Regions from separate parts of the Shewanella sp. FeAMO genome, predicted to be linked through region 3. Evidence: predicted binding sites of a transcription regulator. Region 3 holds the regulator's gene; each other region holds the start of a gene.

Region 1 (2,276 bases), 2.2 Mb from region 3:
CTTGAGTACACCTTCCGTCTCCTTGGTCAGCGACTTATAGCGCTCGCCCATCAGCACATTGATTACCGCCTGAGTACCGACAATCTGGGAGGTGGGGGTCACCAGAGGAATAAAACCCAGATCTTCCCGCACCCTTGGGATCTCCTCGAGCACCAGATCCAGCTTGTCCTCGGCGCCTTGCTCTCTGAGCTGGTTTTCCATATTGGTCAGCATGCCACCCGGCACTTGAGCCCGCAGAATGCGTGAATCTATGCCCTTGAGTGCCCCTTCGAAACGGGCATATTTTTTTCTGACCTCACGGAAATAGGCGGCTATCTCCTCCAGCAGTGCCAAGTCATAGCCTGTCGCCCTATCGGTATCTTCAACCATGGCAACCAAGGTTTCGGTGGCACTGTGACCATAGGTTTGGCTCATGGAAGAGATGGCAGTATCCAGAACATCAATGCCTGCCTCAATCGCCTTTTGATAGGTTGCGGTTGATAACCCTGTAGTGGCATGGCACTGCATGGTGATCAAGAGATCGGTTTCCGACTTCAAGCGGCTTATTAGCTCAAATGCCTCCATCGGCTTGAGCAAACCGGCCATGTCCTTGATACAGAGTGAATGGCAGCCCATATCTTCCAATTGCTTGGCCATGGTCAACCAGGTTTGCAGTGTATGTACGGGGCTTGTGGTGTAAGAAATTGTGCCCTGTGCATGAGCGCCAACATCAATCACGGCTTTCAGCGCGGCTTGCAAGTTGCGCACATCATTCATGGCATCGAACACCCGGAATACATCGACCCCGCTGTCATGGGCGCGCTCCACAAACCGGGTCACCAAGTCGTCACTGTAATGGCGATAACCCAGCAAGTTCTGGCCCCTCAATAACATCTGCTGCCGGGTGTTGGGCATGGCTTGTTTCAGCGCCCGGATCCGCTCCCATGGGTCTTCACCCAGATAACGGATACAGGCATCAAAGGTTGCACCGCCCCAGGACTCCAGGGACCAAAAGCCGACACTGTCCAACTTGGATGCAATCGGCAACATATCTTCGATACGCATTCTGGTTGCCAACAATGACTGGTGGGCATCCCGCAGGACAACGTCGGTTAATGCTAAAGCTTTACTCATCTTTTTTATCCATCAGATTGCGGCAATTAAGCCTGTTTGCGGTATTGGTGAATGGCACAACTAATGGCTGCCAACTGTTGCGGCGTTGGTGCACCTGCCTGGGCGACGACTGCAGATTGTGCCTTGGCCCTTTCCTGAGTTTGGTTCTTATCCTCCAAGCTGGGTTTAGGTGCCAGATAATGGGCCGATACCCGGATCCCCAAGATCAGCAGCCCCAAGAACAGATAAACCAGCCCCATACCAAGCAGCATAATCCCCACAGCTTCCACGAGTTGCTCAGAAAGCGACATCATATCTTCCTCATTTTGTTAATGGCGCGGCAGGCCTTTCCATGTCTAAGTCTGGTCTGAGATGACAGAACATGGCACCCCAGCCGGACAATAATGGTAAATATGCGAAAAAATGTGATTTTCAATCACTGCTTGTTTTAGCCTAACAGGCCAAGTTGCACCTAACCATGTGACTTAGGTCAAAAGCGATAACCAATCTATAACAAAAAAACCTCCCCAATGTAAATTGGTCATACCAAAACAAATCAATAAAACCTCATAGGGAATAATGATTCATAAATATTCATTTAAGATTTTTGATGAAAAACCAAAACTCAAACCAGAACGAAGGGAAGATGATATCGCGAATACCGGCAAGGGCGGCAAGTTTCAACATAGGGGACTTGTGAATACAAATGGTTTTAAAGCCTTTCCCGGATGTGTTCGCCATAAGCGATAAAACTGTCTGTGATGAGTTTGCCTAGAAACCAAGCGACTCAGCGGCTCTGCTTTAAGCAATGGCGGGTACGAATTTCGACGGTATGAAGAACAAAGCATGGTACTTGATGATGAAAATAGGTTCTCTATCCAGAACTTGTTACATCCCGGACTTTCAGTGGGCCTGTGTCTCTGTATCAAGCTTACGGATAAGGCACGGTGGATAGCTAGGAAATTGCAGGCGAGTAAGAAACAGATAGCAAAACGCCCCGCTATTGCGGGGCGTCTTACTTCTTTGCTATTTGGCGCGCATGGAAGGAGTCGAACCTCCGACCGCCTGGTTCGTAGCCAGGTACTCTATCCAGCTGAGCTACATGCGCTTAATCCGGAACTCAGAAAGCTTAGCTCTCAGAGTATAGTAAAGAATGGCGGAGAAGGAGGGATTCGAACCCTCGA
Region 2 (2,276 bases), 740 kb from region 3:
TGACGGTTTACCTGCTCAGGGAGCAACTCAAGGAGATGTGGTACTGCACAGATGAAGCCGAAGCCACGGCTCAATGGAACCTCTGGTGGCAACAAGTCAGAGAGAGCGGTATCAGGCCACTACTCCAATTTGGCCAGCGTCTTAAAAACTATCTTCATGGCATAGTTGCTTCAGCGGTTCATCCGTTGCACACCTGCCGACTAGAGGGGATGAACAACAAAATCAAACTGCTGAAGCGAATGGGCTATGGCTACCGGGATACCGAATACTTCTTTCTGAAAGTCAGAGAGGCGTTCCCCGGAGATCCGCGATGAACCTTTTTTTTGATTTGAATTTGGCCGCCGCGGCCGTAGTCGAGTCGGTTTGGCTCTCGTTGCCCTTAAGCTTATCTCCTTTATCACCAAGCTGCCTCTATCACCTTCAATCCACTTTAGTCCTGAGTTATTCCGCGTAAGGATCCGGCTGCTGGCCTTCTGCGGTTCAGGTGGATTCATACTTTCTAAACAGATCCCTGCTATACCTTTCTATGCAATCACTTGAACCGCAGCGGCGAATATTTACTCGGTTTGAGTCTCAGGGGGGAAGATGCTGGATATGGCTTACCCTTCATGTGAATAGTTAGAGATTTAAAATAAGTATTTGCGCAAATAAATTCTTTTTAAGTGAATTTAAATGCATTATTATGTTGTCCGTGCCACGGGGTGGCATTCATTTTATGTCGGCTTTAACGAGTGTGAGGTAAATCCCAAGGTGCGTACCACAGAATTGGTTGATGGTTTTCGTCATTCTGCTCCCTATGTCAATGCTCACAGGGGCAAGACATTTGTTGTGATGTTGGGGGGCGAGGCGTTGGCTCAGCCTAAGTTTCGCTCCATCATCAATGATGTTGCTCTGCTGCATAGCCTGGGGATCAAGGTAGTATTGGTCTATGGCGCCCGGCCACAGATAGACGAAGCCTTGGCTAACAATCAGATTGAGCCTGCCTACCATCAAGGCGTGCGGATCACCGATGAAGCCACTCTCAAGGTCATTAAGCAGGTAGCCGGTTCTTTGCAGTTTGATATCACTGCCAGGCTGTCCATGAGCCTGTCGAACACGCCGATGCAGGGCGCACAGATCAACGTGGTCAGTGGTAACTTTGTCATCGCCCAGCCTTTGGGGGTCGACAATGGTATTGACTATTGCCTCTCCGGCAAGGTGCGCCGTATCGATGTTCAGGGACTCAAACGGCAGATGGAAAACAACTGCATCATCCTGATGGGGCCGATAGCGGCTTCAGTCACCGGCGAGAGCTTTAACCTCACCGCCGAAGAAGTGGCGACTCAGGTGGCTATCAAACTCAAGGCCGACAAGATGATCGGCTTCAGCTCCCAGAATGGTATTTTGGATCGCAACGGTGATGTGATTGCCGAGCTGATGCCCAACGATGCCCAGAAAATTCTCGATAAACTGGCCGGCCAGGGTGAAGGCTGTGTCGGCACCATGGCATTTCTCAAGGCCAGTATTGATGCCTGTCGCAGCGGTGTGCCCCGTTGCCATCTGGTCAGCTATCTGGAAGATGGTGCCCTGTTGCAGGAACTCTTCTCCCGTGAGGGCATAGGTACCCAGATAGTCACAGAGAGTGCCGAGCGCTTGCGGCGCGCATCCATTGCCGATATTGGCGGCATACTCAACCTGATCCGCCCGCTGGAAGAGCAGGGGATCCTGGTGCGTCGCTCCCGCGAGCAACTGGAGATAGAAATAGAGCAGTTTATGCTGATTGAGCGTGATGGCCTGGTGATAGGCTGCGCGGCGCTCTATCCCTTTGAAGAGGACAACGCCGGCGAGTTTGCCTGTCTGGTGGTGCATCCTGACTATCGCGATGCCGATCGCGGTAGCCTGCTGTTGCAGAACATCATAGGCCAGGCCAAGGTGCGTGGTTATTCTAGGCTGTTTGCGCTGACGACCCGCAGCATTCACTGGTTCCTGGAACACGGCTTTGAGCTGGTGGAGGTAGATGCCTTACCGAATAAGAAGAAGCAGCTCTATAACTACCAGCGTCGCTCCAAAATTTTGGCGCTTGACCTGTAAAAACCGGCCCCGCTCAGCGGGGCTTTTTGTAAGCAGGTATATTCCATTTGTTGACATATTATGTCTTTAACTCCTAAGCTAAGCCCACTTATGCCTATCCATTAAGGAGTAAGAGATGAACAGTGGAAGTTACGAGTTGGCGCCATTGACCGGCGTCGCCAGTGGCAGTTTTATCGCCTTGATACTGATGTTGGCGGCCATCTTGC
Region 3 (2,276 bases):
ATTGGCTTCACCCTGCAGACCGCGGATCAGCGACAGACCGAAACGGAAAGCGGCCTGGCCCATGGACAGAGTCGCGCTGCCGCCACCGGCTTTGGCTTCAACCACTTCAGTACCAGCGTTTTGAATACGCTTGGTCAGGGCAGCAACTTCTTCATCAGAGAAGCTGACACCTTCAACCTGAGACAACAGAGGCAGAATGGTCACACCGCTGTGGCCGCCAATCACATTGACTTTAACATCGGCAACGTTCAGCCCTTTGGCTTCGGCGATAAAGGTTTCAGAGCGGATGACATCGAGAGTCGTCACACCGAACAGACGGTTCTTGTCGTAAACACCGGCTTTTTTCAGTACTTCAGCAGCAATGGCCACAGTGGTGTTCACTGGGTTAGTGATGATACCGATCAGCGCCTTGGGACAAGTCGCGGCCACTTTTTCAATCAGGTTACGGACGATACCGGCATTGATATTGAACAGATCAGAACGATCCATGCCCGGCTTACGGGCAACACCGGCAGAAATCAGCACCACATCGGCACCTTCCAGTGCAGGCGTTGGGTCTTCACCGGCAAAACCTTTAACTTCAACTGCTGTCGGGATATGACTCAGATCCACGGCAACCCCAGGCGTTACGGGGGCGATATCATAGAGTGACAGCTGAGAGCCGGCAGGCAATTGGGTTTTCAACAGAAGGGCAAGAGCCTGGCCGATACCACCAGCAGCACCAAGTACAGCAACTTTCATAGTTATCTCCGTCAATTCTCGGAATTATGTGTGACATAGATCTAATTCTGTGATGGCGCAACATTAAAGGATCGTCACAAAAATAGCAATTATCCCTTAGTCATATGACTCTGTTTCATCAAAAGCTGAATTAACTTCAGCATTTTCTACTGCCCACTGAGGCTTCTTTTACCCACCAAATGACCTACATTGCATTTTTATGCAGACATCTTGGGTATTTGTTGACACTTATCCGTTTGATATGCAGAATGACCGGGATTTTCTGAATAACGACAGAAGAAGATAATGCAAGCAAGCAAAAATCAGGATGAGCTAATCAGAACCTTCAAGGCTCTGCTTAAAGAGGAGCGCTTCGGCTCCCAGAGTGAAATAGTCAATGCACTGCAAGCCGAAGGCTTTGCCAATATCAACCAGTCCAAAGTCTCGCGCATGCTGAGCAAGTTCGGTGCCGTGCGCACTCGTAACGCCAAGCAGGAGATGGTCTACTGCTTACCGGCTGAACTAGGGGTACCTACCGCCGGCAGCCCGCTGAAGAATCTGGTATTGGATGTGGATCATAACCAAGCCATGATAGTGGTGCGTACCAGCCCGGGGGCGGCGCAGTTAATTGCCAGGCTGTTGGACTCCATCGGCAAGCCAGAAGGTATTCTGGGCACTATCGCCGGTGATGATACTATTTTCATCTGCCCTTCCAGCATCAAGACCATTGATGAAACTCTGGAAACAGTGAAGTCGCTGTTCAATTACACAGACTGAGTTGAAAATGCCATAAAAAAACGCCCTTCAATGAGGGGCGTTTTTGTTTTTATCGCGCTATTAATCATCAAACTGGATCATGAAATCCAGAGATGGGGCAAAGAAAGAGGAACCAGTTACCGCCTGAGTAAAGTGCATCAGGTGATCATGGTGTCCTTCTCCGTCACCGAAAACCATACTGTGAAGCATCTTTTCAAAATGGTTAGGTGTCTTACAGGTGGAAATAAACATCAAACCCTGCTGTTTTACAGAACCATAGGGCATGCTCTGACGCAGGATCTCCATCGACTCACCATTGTCATACTTGAGATTTACCCGCTTGATATGTGCCGTCAGCGGTTTGTCTTCCGAGGCGTACTCTATGTTGTCCTGCTTGGTGCGGCCTATGATGTCTTCCTGCTTTTTCTGCGGCAGTCTGTGCCACTTACTCAGATTATGGACATATTTCTGTACATGAATGTAGCTACCGCCGCGAAATGCATCGTCTTCATCACCTACCAGGGCTACAGCTTGACGGCCTCTGCCCTTGGGGTTTTCTGTGCCATCGACAAAACCGGTCAGATCGCGGCTGTCCATAAAGCGGAACCCGCGCTCCTCCTCTTCCAGTTCAGCCAACCCTTCCAGCATTTCGTTGACCTCATTGGCTACCAGATGAAGAATATCCAGGCGATCACAACGCAGGTGAATAAAAATATCGAACTCTATCGCCGGCGCATCCCGGTTACCCGACTCCATAGCAGGGAACGGCCTGAGTTCAGCCGGTCTGCTTCCCGGATAGA

The links. Region 3 encodes ArgR, which controls arginine synthesis, uptake and breakdown. Its sites were predicted from a motif close to ANTGAATANNTATTCANT; they were not measured.
Region 1: the regulator ArgR is predicted to act here: its motif matches at 1,674-1,691, upstream of ACWAU4_RS14930 (OadG family transporter subunit).
Region 2: the regulator ArgR is predicted to act here: its motif matches at 662-679, upstream of argA (amino-acid N-acetyltransferase).

What each region holds. Positions count from the first base shown of each region.
Region 1 is NZ_CM132201.1:3,315,291-3,317,566, forward strand. It holds gene oadA (sodium-extruding oxaloacetate decarboxylase subunit alpha) at 1-1,113, opposite strand, end outside; gene ACWAU4_RS14930 (OadG family transporter subunit) at 1,140-1,406, opposite strand; tRNA gene ACWAU4_RS14935 (tRNA-Arg) at 2,124-2,200, opposite strand; tRNA gene ACWAU4_RS14940 (tRNA-Ser) at 2,247-2,276, opposite strand, start outside.
Region 2 is NZ_CM132201.1:423,732-426,007, forward strand. It holds gene ACWAU4_RS02005 (ISL3 family transposase) at 1-314, shown strand, start outside; gene argA (amino-acid N-acetyltransferase) at 751-2,070, shown strand; gene ACWAU4_RS02015 (PH domain-containing protein) at 2,186-2,276, shown strand, end outside.
Region 3 is NZ_CM132201.1:1,163,121-1,165,396, reverse strand. It holds gene mdh (malate dehydrogenase) at 1-741, opposite strand, end outside; gene argR (transcriptional regulator ArgR) at 1,027-1,497, shown strand; gene ACWAU4_RS05235 (Dyp-type peroxidase) at 1,558-2,276, opposite strand, start outside.